2 regions of the Parabacteroides sp. ASF519 genome follow, and region 2 is predicted to be linked to the other one. Evidence: riboswitches for the same ligand, from Rfam matches in the RefSeq annotation. Region 2 holds a riboswitch; the other holds the start of a gene.
The links. Region 2 has a riboswitch for cobalamin ahead of C825_RS04260 (TonB-dependent receptor plug domain-containing protein). Riboswitches for the same ligand answer to the same signal wherever they lie in the genome.
Positions count from the first base shown of each region.

Region 1: linked by a shared signal. The riboswitch ahead of C825_RS24270 (porin family protein) and the one ahead of C825_RS04260 (TonB-dependent receptor plug domain-containing protein) in region 2 are both predicted to bind cobalamin.

Region 1 covers NZ_AQFV02000006.1:6,036,257-6,043,931, forward strand. Annotated here, with positions in the region: gene C825_RS24255 (HD family phosphohydrolase) at 1-916, shown strand, start outside; gene C825_RS24260 (low molecular weight protein-tyrosine-phosphatase) at 891-1,382, opposite strand; gene priA (replication restart helicase PriA) at 1,416-3,878, opposite strand; gene C825_RS24270 (porin family protein) at 3,948-4,547, opposite strand; cobalamin riboswitch at 4,816-5,014, opposite strand; gene C825_RS24275 (carbon-nitrogen hydrolase family protein) at 5,055-6,101, opposite strand; gene C825_RS24280 (heparinase II/III domain-containing protein) at 6,113-7,312, opposite strand; gene C825_RS24285 (hypothetical protein) at 7,361-7,675, opposite strand, start outside.
Region 2 covers NZ_AQFV02000006.1:1,108,115-1,115,789, reverse strand. Annotated here, with positions in the region: gene C825_RS04270 (ABC transporter substrate-binding protein) at 1-807, opposite strand, end outside; gene C825_RS04265 (YncE family protein) at 825-1,928, opposite strand; gene C825_RS04260 (TonB-dependent receptor plug domain-containing protein) at 1,961-3,961, opposite strand; cobalamin riboswitch at 3,996-4,201, opposite strand; gene atpD (F0F1 ATP synthase subunit beta) at 4,521-6,038, shown strand; gene C825_RS04250 (F0F1 ATP synthase subunit delta/epsilon) at 6,045-6,281, shown strand; gene C825_RS04245 (hypothetical protein) at 6,294-6,722, shown strand; gene atpB (F0F1 ATP synthase subunit A) at 6,703-7,675, shown strand, end outside.

The DNA.
Region 1 (7,675 bases), 4.9 Mb from region 2:
GAGAGACCTGTCGGAACGTTCGCAACTGATTCGCTGCGCATTCCTGATCTTTATGTCCTATACGTTATGTTATATAAGCCTTGCCTTGTATCAAGAGGCGGACTTCAACAAGATCAACTGGTTGATGCTTCTATACTTCGGTATCAATTTCATCCTGCTGATGTTTACTTACATCCTGGTTTATATGCTGGAAAAAACATTCGGATATGTATCGAGCATCACGCTGGTGGAACTATCCAATATCAATACGCCTATTCTTAAAAAGTTGTCGGAAACATCTCCCGGAACATTCCAGCATTCCTTGCAGGTCTCTATCCTGGCATCGGAAGCCGCTGCAAAAATCGGAGCAAATGCCCAACTGGTCCGTACAGGAGCCATGTATCATGATATTGGGAAGATGGCAAACCCGGCTTTCTTCACCGAAAACCAAAGTAGCGTGAATCCGCACAGCCAACTAAGTTTCGACCAGAGTGCCAAAGTGATCATAAATCATGTCACCGATGGAGTCAGGATCGCTGAAAAGGCATTGTTGCCCAAGGCTGTCGTCGATTTCATCCGTACACATCACGGATTAGGAAAGGCTAAATATTTCTATAATTCATTCAAAAACCAATATCCGGATAAAGAGATCGACGAAAAGACGTTTACTTATCCGGGACCGAACCCGTTCTCGAAAGAGACTGCCGTGCTGATGATGGCAGACTCCGTTGAAGCCGCCTCCCGCAGCCTGAAAGAGCATACGGAAGAAAGCATCAGACAGTTGGTGGATAAAATTATTGACGGACAGATAGCAGACGGATTACTGAAAAGTGCCCCGCTGACGTTCCGGGATGTAGAGACGATCAAAAGCGTGTTTGTCGACAAGCTGAAAACAATGTTCCACACCCGTATCAGTTATCCCGACCTGAAGAAATAGTTTCGAGCAATCCTCCACAGGCGTCTTCCAACAAATCGAGTACCAACTCAAAACCGGAGGCGCCCCCATAATACGGGTCAGGGACATGATCATACAACTTATTACGGGAATATTCCGTCATCTGATGTATTTTAGCTACTGATTCCAGATCGGGAGCTTTCCGTTTCAGGTCATCTATATTCCGGTCGTCCATTCCAATGATCAGATCAAAATCATAAAAGTCAGTCGTACGAACCGGACGGGAAATAGAATCCAGCATATATCCCCGGCGGGAGGCATGCGCCCTCATCCGCTGGTCGGCACGTTCTCCCTCATGGTATCCCATGATACCTGCCGAATCGACTTCTATATAATTGTCAAGGCCGGCATCTTTTACCAGCTTCTTCATCACAGCCTCCGCCGACGGAGAACGGCAAATATTCCCCAGACAAACAAACAATATCTTATACTCTTTCTTCTCTCCCATAATTTTCAATTCTCAATTTTCAATATTCAATTATCAAGCCGGATCCACATCATAATGCACCAGCAATTGCCTGAATGGCAAATAGCGTTGCATCTCTGAATGGACAACCTCCAGTATTTCCCTGACAGGGGCAATGGCGGCGGCTATCTCTATTTTCAACACAATCTTCTTGATATGCAAAGTCTGCACACGTGTTACCGGAGGGGTGACAGGTCCCAGTACCCGCTCTCCGAGACGGGCATGCAGTTTCTCGGCATAGATCACCGACAGTTCCTGCAAAACCGACTCATTGCGGCTCCGGAGCACCAACACGATCAACCGGTAATAAGGAGGATACCGGAACATGCTACGCTCGCTCAACTGCAAACGAACCATTTCCTTATAAGCAAAATGCTGCACCATCCGTATCAGAGGATGTTCCGGCTGGGAAGTTTGCAAAACAACCGTACCACGTTTATCCCTTCTCCCTGCTCGTCCGCTTACCTGCACCATCAGTTGGAAAGCACGTTCGTGAGCCCGGAAATCGGGATAGTTCATCAGGTTATCGGCATTCAGGATTCCAACAACACTGACATTTCCGAAATCCAATCCTTTCGATAACATCTGCGTTCCGATAAGGATTTGCGTCTTTCCTTTCTCAAAGTCGGAAATGATGCGTTCGTAAGCCGTACGGGTACGTGCCGTATCGAAATCCAACCGCTCGACCTTCGCCGAAGGGAACAGGGAAGCTATTTCCTCCTCCACCTTCTCTGTCCCAAAACCCATCATCTTCAACTCCGTACTCTGGCATTCCGGACAATGAGGCGGTAACTGGATGGTATATCCGCAATAATGGCAAACCAATTGGTTATGATATTTATGATAGGTCAAGCTGACATCACAGTTCACACAATGAGGCACCCAGCCACAACTCTTACATTCGATCAGCGGGGCAAACCCACGCCTGTTCTGGAACAAGATAGCCTGTTCACCGCGTGCCAGGGACGCATTTACTTTCTCGACCAATAACGGGGAGAAAAGTGTATCCTTCATGATCTTTTTCCGCTTCAGTTCCTTTATATCGGCAGTTATAATCTCCGGCATCAGGCAGTCACCGTAACGGGTAACCAACTCTACCAGTCCATACTTACCAGTCGTTGCATTGAAATAAGAATCGATCGAAGGGGTAGCAGATCCCAGCAGCGTCTTTGCCCCATGCATTCCCGCCAGCACGATTGCAGCATTGCGGGCATGGTAACGAGGGGCCGGATCTTGCTGCTTATACGTATTTTCATGTTCCTCATCCACAATGATCAGTCCCAGGTCCTTGAATGGCAGGAAGAGAGAAGAACGTACACCCAGCACTACCATCGGTTCGTTCCCATGCAGGAGTTTGTTCCATACTTCCACACGCTCGTTATCCGAGAATTTCGAATGATATACCAAGAGCTTATTACCGAACAGTTTAGCCAGCCGTTCGGTGATCTGCGTCGTAATAGCTATTTCAGGAAGCATATATAGAACCTGCCGTCCCAGCTTCAGAACCTCGTCTATCAGCCGTACATAAATTTCCGTCTTACCGCTGGAAGTAACTCCGTGAAGCAGGCAAACATCTTTAGAAGTAAAGGTATCATGTATCTCGCTATACGCTTTCTCCTGTGCCGGACTAAGCGAACTGAGAGGTTGCAAACGGCATACCGGAACCTGCAAACGCCCCACTTCTTTTTCATAGCTTTCAAGGACTCCCCGTTTCAGCAACCCGTCCAATATCGTTGATGAACAACCGCTGCGTTCCAGTAATTCTTTTTTGGATACTTCCACGGTTAATGCCGGATTTAATGCGTGGCTCAGATCAAGGAAGCAAACCAGCAAAAGTTCCTGCTTCTTGGCCCGCTTAAAATCAGCAAAGGCTTCCTGCAAGCGTTCTTCGGTTGCATATTCCTGAGACAGACGGATAAATGTCTGCATCTTCGGAACAAACCCGCGTTTCATCTCTTCGCTGACCTCCACTGCCCCACGGGCCATCAGGGAAGCAACTACGGGAACGACATTGCGCAGGCCTGTTTTCTTTTCCAACTCCGAAACTGTTAACTTGAGCACTCCTTTAAAAGCATCCAGCACAGTCTGCTCATTAGGACGCAAAGGACCGTCTGCCTCAAAATCGGCATTATAAGTGACAGCCGTCTCGCTTTCCAGTTTCAGCCCGGAAGGTAAAGCCACTTTATAGACATCCCCCAGTTTACACATATAATAGGAGGCGATCCATTTCCAAAAGCGAAGTTGCGGCCTCCTTAGTACTGGGCTGGCATCCAGCAGGGCATAAATCTCCTTCGTCTCAAAGTCCGTATTCGGCCTGCGTTCATGTACTTCCATCACAATGGCAGTATAGTAACGTTTCTTGCCGAAATGAACAATGACCCGGCAACCGGGAGTTACGGCTGCCTCCAGATCCGTCGGAATACTATATGTATAGCTATTCTCCAACGGCAGGGGTAGTATGACATCTGCATATTTCATTTCCGAGGTCAAAAGTAACAAAAAAGGCCGGACTGTTAAAGCCCGGCCCCTCATATCTTCTGTCTGTTATCAGAACAAGATAGCGGCTGTCACCGACCATCCGCGGTTCTTGGCATTCAGATCATATTTTTCCGCACTGTAATTATCAGTCAGTCCCAGGCCATAGTTTATACCGACCTGCAAATGGCTGATCAGTTCCACACCTGCACCAAAATTAAGACCGGCACTAAAGTTTTTCGCTTTCACCTGTCCTACTACACTTCCGGGAATCTCCCAGAATTTATCGCCACCTACACGGAAACCGATATACGGACCGGCAGCCAGATATCCTTTAATGATAGGTAGTCCGAATTTCCATTTCAAATTCACCGGGACATCGATATAATCTGTTTTCACATTCGTGGAAGTTCCTGTCTCCGATTTCACATCCATCCCTTTCTGTGAATAGAGGATAGCCGCATCCAACCCTACTCCAATCAGAGGAATCGTTGTCTCGATCATCGGACCGATCTGGAAACCAGTCACATTATCCGCTTTCAGAATATCTGAATTCAAATGAACGGACGATATATTCAAACCACCTTTTACCCCAAACTTCAATTGGGATTTAGCGGGAACAGCAATAAATGCCATCAAAATAATCAAAACTAAACCTGTAACCTTTTTCATATTGCCTGTTGTTTTATAAATACTATCTGCAAATAAACATACTTTTCCAATAATAAACAAGTATTCCGTCTTAACTGTTCAGTCTTTGAAAAAGAAAAGCATGGACCACCGACGGAGCTCATCCCGTCAACCGAACCATGCTTCTTTTCCTAATTATTATGGCAAAATAATTAAAAACAGATCCTAAAAGGACAGCAAACTGGGAATGGAACAAGAATAGAAAGACATCAGATGTCTTGTTTTTCTCATCCGGCCTTTCCTCGAAGCCGTCGAAATAATATGCCTTGCAGGTCTTCTGACTTACTTCCGGATCAAGCGCCTTCCCATTCCCCTTACAGAACAGTGGCAAAAGTATGCCTGATACGTTATGAAGCTCACAGCAGCGGGACTGTCCGGGATTCACACCCGGTTCCCTTTTAATCCTTACCCGCGGATACAGGCTCGGAACAATGCATAGCGCAAATATAGAGATATTTTTACATCTTACGGTAGCAGATCCTATAAATTTTATTTATTATGTTTACGATATTCATCTATTGCGTCTTTTACCGGAGCTTTAATCAATTTTTGTTCACGAACAGCACGGGATTGATTGAAATAATCGTCCAATAACTGAATATCAAATTCATCTATCATCCGGTCTGCTGAAATCGAATCATGTTCACTGGTGATCATCACTGCCCCTATACGTCCGGGATCAGAGATAGAAACAAGATCACCGTACTTTCTTTTCAAAGCGGTCAATTTCTCCCAGTTATTATCGAGATGTACCAATTTACGGTCAAGGTTGACTGTAGCCACAGCATAATTATAATAGTTCGTACTTGAGGCGACCACCTCTCCCAATGGGTTACGTATCTCCGACGGAGCATTCAGAAAACCATAGGCACAAACAAAATAAGCCTGACAGGAATAAGCCCATTTGCTTTGTTCCAAACCTCCGTGATACATTGATGGAAACAAAATTATGTCCGGTTTTTGCTGAGCATACCGTTCCCTCAACTCATCAAAATTAAGATCGAAACAAACAGCACAAGCAACAGTCCCGAAATCACATAGCAGGAGTTCTGCTTCATCAGAAGGCATGATCTCATTCATTTCCTGGATAGTAGGAAAATTCTTATTATATATACCGGCTACTTTTCCACGTCGGTCAAGCAGTATACATGAATTCCACCAGCTTCCGTTTTCTTCCCTTTTGGTTCCAAAAGCAATATAACAGTGATTATCTTTTGCTACCGAAGCCAGGTAATCCTTTACCTGATCTTTCCTTACTTTATAATATTCAAACTGCTCTGCCGTAGTTAATCCGGAAGGACGATCGCATGCTTCCGTTAATAATATCAGATCCGGCTTATGTAATAACACTTTTGACAACTGCCTTTGCCAGTAATCGATCATCTGATCGACCATTTGCTGATAACTCATCTGATTATTTACGGAAACCGCAACCCCTCCACCTCCGATAGTGACTATTTTCACCGGATTCTTTGCCCGGGCTGCCAACACGACTGTAAAAACAGTTATAAAAATCAGGTAAACAGAATGTTTCATCTTCTTTCAGGTTATTTATGTTCCTCAATCACTGCAGGTGTACCGTCTAAGGAAAACAGAATTTTCCAACCGGCAACGGACGCCCCCAGTCTGCCATTTTCTTTAATCAATAGTGCCTCATCGGGTGTTATTTCCGGAGAACCGGCATCATCGACAAACAACACATGCAGGAAATAATCTTTCATCTGCTTGACAGCCGATGAAACTTCCAACCGCCAGGCACCAGTTTGTATCTGGGGTTTCGGCCAGCAATTCTTATTTAAAGGGTAATTGATGCCATTCACCCAGGCCTCTTTACCTTCTCCACCTATCAGTTCCAACCGGGCATTTTCAGGATAAAGGGTAAAACATGTCAATCGCCCTCCTCCGTTCTCTGCTACCATTCGATTCTCAACTACTTCCGGTTCATGAACCGTATGAAGCAAGAAACGTTTTTCAAAATCCTTCCTGGTACTTTCTACGCGATCGAAAACGACTATTACAGGACGGAATGTTGTATTTCTCCGCAGGTAAATAATCTCCCGCTGTGCAAGGCTGACCCTTTCCCGGTCATAGGCTTTAGTTGCATCTCCAACAGCATAAGTATATTCATCTGTCTCCCGACACAACGTGATTCCATCCAAATGAGCATGGCCGCCGGGCAGGATATCAGTCAGCTTTGTCGGTTCCTCTTCCCAGTAAGGTTGTCCCCCGTCATTGGATACCGAACGGCCATATACCTTATATTCCTGTTCCGGATCAAATACAATAATCCCGTTATGGGCAATTGTACGGGTAAAATAATTACACCAATGCGTACTTCCGTATCCGCCGTTTTCACAACCTTCATCATACATTCCGGAATCAATTGCCAGGGGTGACTTATAGTGGATCGTGAACGTATTTTCATCCCGGTGATGATGATTCGCCGAATAGAAAGGGACAGAACGGAACTGAAGCAAAGTTGTCTCTTCATCCCAACGATCCCGTGCTATAACAACTCCGGCATTTCCAAAATCCCGACTCAAAGGTAACGGTATTGTTTTATCATCCGGTGCAACCGGCCTAACGCTCTTATCAGCATACAAGATTCGGGCGAACGGATCTTTTGTCGGTTTGGCCAGCCAAGCTGCATAGGGATTTTTATAGATTCCGGCAGAAATATACAATAGCTCCTGTTCATCCTGCAAGTCGGTGTCAACCGAGTAAGCGTCCCCCGTATTCGCGAACAAACCATCTCCCTGCTGTCCGTATATCCAGAAAAGAGGTATTTCTGCCTGCTAGGGGAAATACATACATTCATTCGTAGCACTTGACATGACACTGTGCGTTCGTCCCGATAAATAAGGAGCACTGTAATTCCATCCCATATGATAGCCACCTTTCTCAGTGATCCATCCTTGTACAGGAAAATACCCCTGAACCCAGTGTTCACGTATCTCCAGTAATTTTTCTCTCAGCTCCGGTTTATCCGTAACCAAAGCCAGCAATCCGGTCAGCAAAGAAAAATTACCCCAGCGTGAATGTCCGCCAACATAATCCGCATAAGCCGAGAAATGCCAGTTCGTGTCCAAATGATCCAGTATTGCCTTTTC
Region 2 (7,675 bases):
GTCTTTGAAGATATAATCGGCTCCGGCATCGTTGTAGAGATGGGCGACATAGCTATCGCCTGCCGGCATATACCAGGAAGAACCGAATTTCTTTTCGGAGATGACTGTCGGACGGTTAGTGACTGTCTTTGCCAGCTCTTTCAGTTCCAGATAACGGCCTTTCGTTTCCCGGAAGATTGAATCCGCCATCGCTTCCTTACCGAATAACAAGCCATAGAAACGTATCCATTCAGTCCGTCCCAACGGCAACGACTCCATGTAATCGGCGGCCTCAATGATAGGAATACCCAGTTTCTCGGCAGGTCCGTATCCTGCATTCTGAAAAGGAGAAGCTATAATGATCTCTGCCCCTATATCTATAATCTTTTCGATATTCGGCGCCGTCGCCTCTCCCAGATCGGCAATCTTTCCGGCACGCAAACCCTCTTGAATGGAAGGCGTATCCATATACCGGGGTTCACACACGCCGATCACCTTATCGGCTTCCTCCAACTGGTCGATAATAGCCGCATGAACGGAGGTATAAACCACGATATTCTTCACCGGTGTCCGTACAACTGTCCCCTTAGGCAAATCACCGGGCATCAACGCACCGCGATCCACCAACAGATAACGTTGCAGGATGCGGGTGCTGTCCCAAGGGTCGCGGACCTCTACCGATGTATAGTCAGTGAAGTGCTGTATGGTGAAACCACGGGCATAGAGGATGGAATCAGAAGAATGGGCCTCATTCCCAGACACCGACTTCCCAGACTGGGTACACGACACAGTCCAAAAAATCAGTAATATAAACAAGAGTTGCTTCATATTTCAAAACAACCGGATTATTCCGCTGTTATAAAATAAGCACCCATCGGATTAAGACCGGAAAGTACTAACTTATTAATAAGCTTACCTTCAGATGTAAAAATATACATATCGCCTGTATTTGTATAGTCAGAAGTTCCGATGTAAACATTGTTAGTAACAGGATCGGAACTCATGCAATAAGTTTTATCCACAACTGTACCGTCAGTGATAAAACCTTTCTCTTCCATCTTGTCCTTTTTGGCATCATACACTTTGAATTCATAGCCTGTAACCACCCAATTCTCTTGTTTTGCACTGTATATATACACCATGTCATTGCATATTGTAGAAACAATCTGGCTATTTGATTCGATAACAGAACTGGTTACGTTGTCTCCTGAAACAGTTAAACGTTGTAATGTGTTGTTTTCCATAATATGATAATCACCTAAAGAAAGCACATACAGATGACCTTCGCTATCTTTCTGAATCGTTTTAGGGTTTGCATTCACTTTTACTTCTGATGTTACAGTAAACGAAGCTGCATCAACAACAGATAAAGTAGAATCGGGCACTTCATTATATCCACCCGAATTTGCTACATATAATTTACCATTCAGTCCGCAAACACCTTCAGGATTTGGTCCAACTTTTACCTTCTGTGTAATATCCATAGAAGTCGTATCGATACAAGCCAAATGTCCGTCAAACAAGGTCACATACACTTTTCCGTTATAAGTAGTCAGCATACGCGGTTGTTGGGGAACACCAGCATCATCTTTCGGGCTGATCTTTTTCAACGACTTCCCTGCAAGGTCTGTTACCTCTATACTAGCCGAAGTACTCACTGCAATATACATTTTGGAACCATAAATCAGCATATCATTGGCCGTATCACCTAATCCACAACCATTTATTGAGGAAAACACTTTAGTTGTCAAGTCTTTCGTTTCAGGATTATAATAATCCAGCGTCGCATTATTAGAGTTCATTTTCCCGGCATTCAGTATATAAACACCTGTCGTTTCCTGTTCCCCGGGAATTTCCGGCTTAGGATCGTCATCATCACTACAAGAAACAAAAGGCATTGCCATCAATGCACACAAGGCAGAAACAAACAGAAACTTTTTCTTTTCCATAAAATAAATATTTAAATATATTAGTTTACACATTAAAAGCTGAACAAAACCGTTACCCGGAAGGAACGTCCCGGCATCGGATAAAATTTAATAACATCATACGTGATGTTTCCTATATTAACAATTTCCCCCTGCAGGCGAAGCTTACAGGAACGGATTGAAAATTCGCGATTAATAGAGATAGTCTGTTCTACATACCGTTTTATCAAATTATCTTCTATATTCTGTGGCAGAGCATACCGGTCGCCGGCTGCAGTCAAACTATAAGTAACATTCACCCACGGATTATTAACGGACAAAGAAGCTGAACCCGCATGACGAGGAGTATAAGGGATCTGATTGCGATAGTTTTTTGCTGTTTCGTCTGTTATATCGATCGCTTTCTGCCAGGTATAGCCCCCCTGTAACATCAGGTTAAACTGCTGCCAAAGCGGTATTTCGGCAGACAGATTCACATCGATGCCACTAATTGCAACTTCTCCCATATTCATCATTTTCCATATGTACAGGGTAGGAAGTGCAACTATTTTATCGCGAACACGATTATAGTATCCGTCGACAGTTGCATTTACATAAGGCAAAAACGAAAAGAGTTCACCGCTCCAAGTAAGACCCAGGTTATATTGGGTAGCGCGCTCGGGTTTCAGATTTGTATTCCCTATCCGGAGATAATACAGGTCGTTAAATGTCGGAACTCTGAAAATATCCTTATAAGAAGCACGGATACGAACATTCTGATCAGAAAAAATACGCCAGGAGATACTAACTGCAGGAGAAAGGCGCTTCCGGTCATCTGGACGATCGCCCCGTCGCACTTCTTCCCTTATGAACGTATTCAACAAACTGGCTGTTGCTGTAAAACGGCTGTCCTGATATTGGGCAGCCAGTACCGACAAAGAAGTATAGCGTGTAGGAAAAGGACAGTTCGGGATATTATTATCCAATGTATTAAGAGAAAAGTCGGTAGTTAACGAAAAAGACAAATGTTCAAGAGGAGAATATAAAGCTGATGCAGAACCGTAATATTCACGTTGAGTATTAAGGTCTACCCGCGAGCCATCTTCATAATTATTGTTCACATTCACATATTTACTCCAGGTATAATTAAACTTAGCTTGTGCCTGCAATACAAAATGAGAATTAAAACGATTCAGATAATAAGCTTGTGCAAAAGCATTCTTATCCCACAAACGCTCGCCTGAATAGTCGTTATACAAAATTACCGAACCAGGCAATCCCCGTTCCGAATCAAAATAATAACCTTTTAAAGAAAGACTACCGCCCCGGCCCAGATCGCCAAAGATATTCAACTCTGTTCTTACAGATTCTATATCACTATTCTTACGTTTCATCTTATCTTCCTGCATCCCGTTTTTCAGGATAAAGGGATAATTACCATCCGCTCGGAGCCAATCGACCTGCCCTGTTGCTGAAAAATGCTTTCCAAGCCTCTGCTCATAACGCAGATACGGATTAACCAAACCAAATGAACCGGCCCTTACCTGTGCCTTTACATGAAACGGACGGATTGTAAAATCCGGTTGCATCGTTTTTATATTCAACACTCCTGCCGACGCATATATCCGTGCCGTCTGGAAAATATCATCTGTCTGTCCGATCGACAACGACACCCTCTCCACATTATCCAACGAGAAACGGCCTATATCTACCTGCCCGCTCTGGGCATCGGTGATCGTTACGCCATCATAGCTGACAGCCGTATGTTGTGCTCCGAGGCTACGTACGGAAACTGTTTTCAACCCTCCTATTCCACCGTAATCCTTAACGGCAGCACCGGAGAAATGTGTTACTGCTTCCGACAAATCATGCAACCCCAGCCGATCGAAACCGGCTCGGTCCATAACTTGTAAAGGTGTAGCTTCGCGGGTTGTGGAAGGACGCGCCTTTTCCACGACCTCAACACCTTTCAGCTGGTGATAAACAGTCGTATCGATCTGCTGTGCGTGCAGAACAGGCACGCACAGAAATATGCCTGACAGGCATATAAATACTATAATAAATAATGTACGCATATATCAAGTTCCATCAACACCTTACCCGAGGCATTGTATATATAGAATAATGGCAGGTTTTCTGACTTGTTCTCCCATGATCGGCCGCCTTCCCAAGGATCCTAAAATCCTCAGTGGCAACAAGATTTGCCGGGGTTGCAGAACTTACAGCTACGGGTACAGCTCCGGACTTGCACCGGATTCCCTATTACTAACGGTCAGCGGAAGCCAAACCGTTACACCATAATCCGGTGACAAAAATACAAATAATATCAATTACTATACCTGATAATTTAAAATACTACTCCTGGTAATATAATTTAACAGATCAGACCACCATCCCCCAAACCACTCCGCACACAAAATGCCACTCCTTATTCTTCAAAAAACAGCGTAATTTTTCCTCAAATTGTTCCATATCACAAAACAATTGGTTCATTTCAGAATGACTATAAAATTAGTTTAAAGTTTAACTAAATGCAAAAAAGCCAAAAAAGTAATATGTTCGGGTTTCCGACAGGTTGTTTTCGTAATATTGCACGGTTGAAAAAATATATTGACGAGGTTTAAAAAGAATTGTATGGGAGAAACAAAAGGTTATGTTTCACAGGTTATCGGTCCAGTCGTGGATATTCACTTCGATAATGAAAAAGAAGAGAAAATAGTGCTACCCCGTATTCATGACGCCATGGAGATAACCCGTCCTAATGGGAAAATACTGATCGTGGAAGTTCAGCAACACATTGGGGAAAACACAGTCCGTACAGTCGCTATGGATACGACAGACGGACTGCAACGAGGAATGGAAGCCGTATCATGCGGTTCGCCCATTACCATGCCGGTCGGCGATCAGGTAAAGGGGCGTTTGATGAACGTGACAGGCGATCCGATCGACGGGATGAAAATGCTGGATAAAAAAGGAGCTCTCCCTATCCATCGTGAGCCGCCGAAGTTTGAAGATCTGACAACCAGCAAAGAGGTGCTCTACACCGGTATCAAGGTGATCGACCTGCTGGAACCCTATTCCAAAGGAGGTAAAATCGGGTTGTTCGGTGGCGCCGGAGTCGGAAAGACGGTTCTTATCATGGAACTGATCAATAACATTGCCAAAAAGAATAACGGTTTTTCTGTTTTCGCCGGCGTGGGTGAACGTACCCGTGAAGGTAACGACCTGCTGCGCGAAATGATACAGTCGAATGTAATCCGTTACGGTAAAGAATTTAAGGAAAGTATGGAAGCCGGTCATTGGGACCTGTCGAAGATAGACCACGAAGAACTGGCTAAATCGCAGGCGACACTGGTGTTCGGACAGATGAACGAACCGCCGGGAGCACGTTCGTCGGTCGCCCTCTCGGGATTGACCATCGCCGAATCGTTCCGCGACCTGGCTCCGGAAGGCGAGACTCGCGATATACTGTTCTTTATAGATAATATCTTCCGTTTCACGCAGGCCGGTTCCGAAGTTTCCGCCCTGTTGGGACGTATGCCGTCGGCAGTAGGTTATCAGCCGACACTGGCTACCGAAATGGGAGCCATGCAGGAACGTATCACCTCTACGAAAAAAGGTTCCATCACCTCCGTGCAGGCTGTTTACGTGCCGGCAGACGACTTGACCGACCCGGCACCGGCAACGACCTTTACGCACCTGGATGCTACCACCGTGCTGAGCCGTAAGATTACCGAACTGGGTATCTATCCGGCAGTCGACCCGCTGGAATCGACATCCCGTATCCTCGACCCGCTGGTCGTAGGCAAGGAACATTACGAAACGGCACAGCGTGTGAAACAGATACTCCAGCGTAACAAGGAGTTGCAGGATATTATCTCCATCCTGGGTATGGAGGAACTTTCGGACGAGGACCGCCAGACGGTTAACCGCGCCCGCCGTGTACAACGTTTCCTGTCGCAGCCTTTCGCCGTGGCGGAACAATTCACCGGCGTACCGGGCGTAATGGTCTCTATCGAAGACACCATCCGCGGATTCAATATGATCATGGACGGTGAAACCGACGATATCCCTGAACAGGCCTTCCTGAATGTAGGAACGATTGAAGATGTGATTGAAAAAGGAAAGAAACTGGCAGAACAAGCAAATTAAAAACGTATGGAACTGGAAATCATATCCCCTGGTGGTGTTTTATTCAAAGGAGAGACAGATTATGTATCCTTTCCGGGTACGGCAGGCTCATTCGACGTCCTGCCCCATCACGCTCCGATGATCGCAGCCCTGGAAGAAGGCGTTATCCGGTACCAGACAGATGAAAAGAAAGAACAAGAAATAAAAATACAGAGCGGATTCGTCGAGATAAAAGACGATATCCTGTCCGTATGCATCGAATAAAAAAATACGATCATGAGCGGTAGATTAAGAATGAAGCTAATGGGCTTGACTACCTTTATTAATGTAGTTATCGGCGTCTCCCTGGGAGGCTTGTTATACACCATCTGGCCTTCGCATTATTTTGAGTGGTATCCGTCGATACCGGTGTTTTACTGGTTAAGCAGTATGTTAATGATCTATTTTCTGGATCATGTCAAACGGAAACACGGAGACGTCACAGTTGTTACTTATATGGTAGTCCGCCTCTGCAAATTCACGCTCGCACTGGTTTTCCTGTGGCTTTATGCCGCTTTGGTCGGACAGAACCTGAAAGCCTTCGGCTTCACGATGATGTTGTTCTATTTCATTTATCTTGTACTGGAAACATATACATTGTATCTGTTTGAGAAAAAGAGAATGATTAGTGAGAAAAAAGAAAAAGATGAACAGAATAAAAAATAACGGCCTGTTTTGGTTTACTTTCTTGTTACTGGTTTGCATCAGCTTTCCGGTAAGCGCCTCCACGGATGCGAAACAAGGTGAGGTAGATGTGCAGGATATCGTATTCTCACACATCAAGGATGCCTACACCTGGCACATCACGGAGTGGAACGGAAAAGAGATTTCCATACCGCTGCCCGTCCTGCTGAAAAGCGAAGAACGCGGATGGGACTTGTTCCTCTCCTCACACCTGCATCATGGTAATGTGCATCATAACTATTACATCTCCAAGGAAGGGAAACATGCCGGAAAGGTGGTAGAGAAAAACAGCAGAGGCGAAGAAGTAAAACCCTGGGACTTGTCGCTTACCAAAAACGTATGCGGCCTGCTTCTCAGTTGCGGCTTACTGCTTTTCATCGTGCTGCGTACCGCCCGTTGGTATAAAAAGCATCCGTATGAAGCCCCCGGAGGATTTACCGGGTTGATGGAGATGGCGGTCATGTTCATACATGACGGCGTAGTGAAGGAAGGAATCGGCAAAGAATATAAGCCTTTCTCTTCTTATCTGCTGACGGTCTTCTTCTTCATCCTGATAAACAACCTGATCGGTATTATTCCGATTTTCCCGGGAGGAGCCAATATCACCGGTAATATCACCATTACCGCCGTGCTCGCTTTATGTACGTTCCTGGCAGTGAACCTGTTCGCTACCAAGGAATACTGGAAGGAGATATTCTGGCCCAATGCCCCTATCTTCCTGAAGTTACCGTTGCCGATCATGCCCTTCGTGGAATTTTTCGGCATACTCACCAAGCCGTTCGCCCTGATGATCCGTCTGTTTGCCAATATCATGGCCGGACATACAATCATTCTGGCGTTGACTTGCCTGATATTCATCACCGCCTCGATGGGAACAGCCATAAACGGCACGATGACAATCGTATCCGTATTGTTCACCGTGTTTATGAACTGCC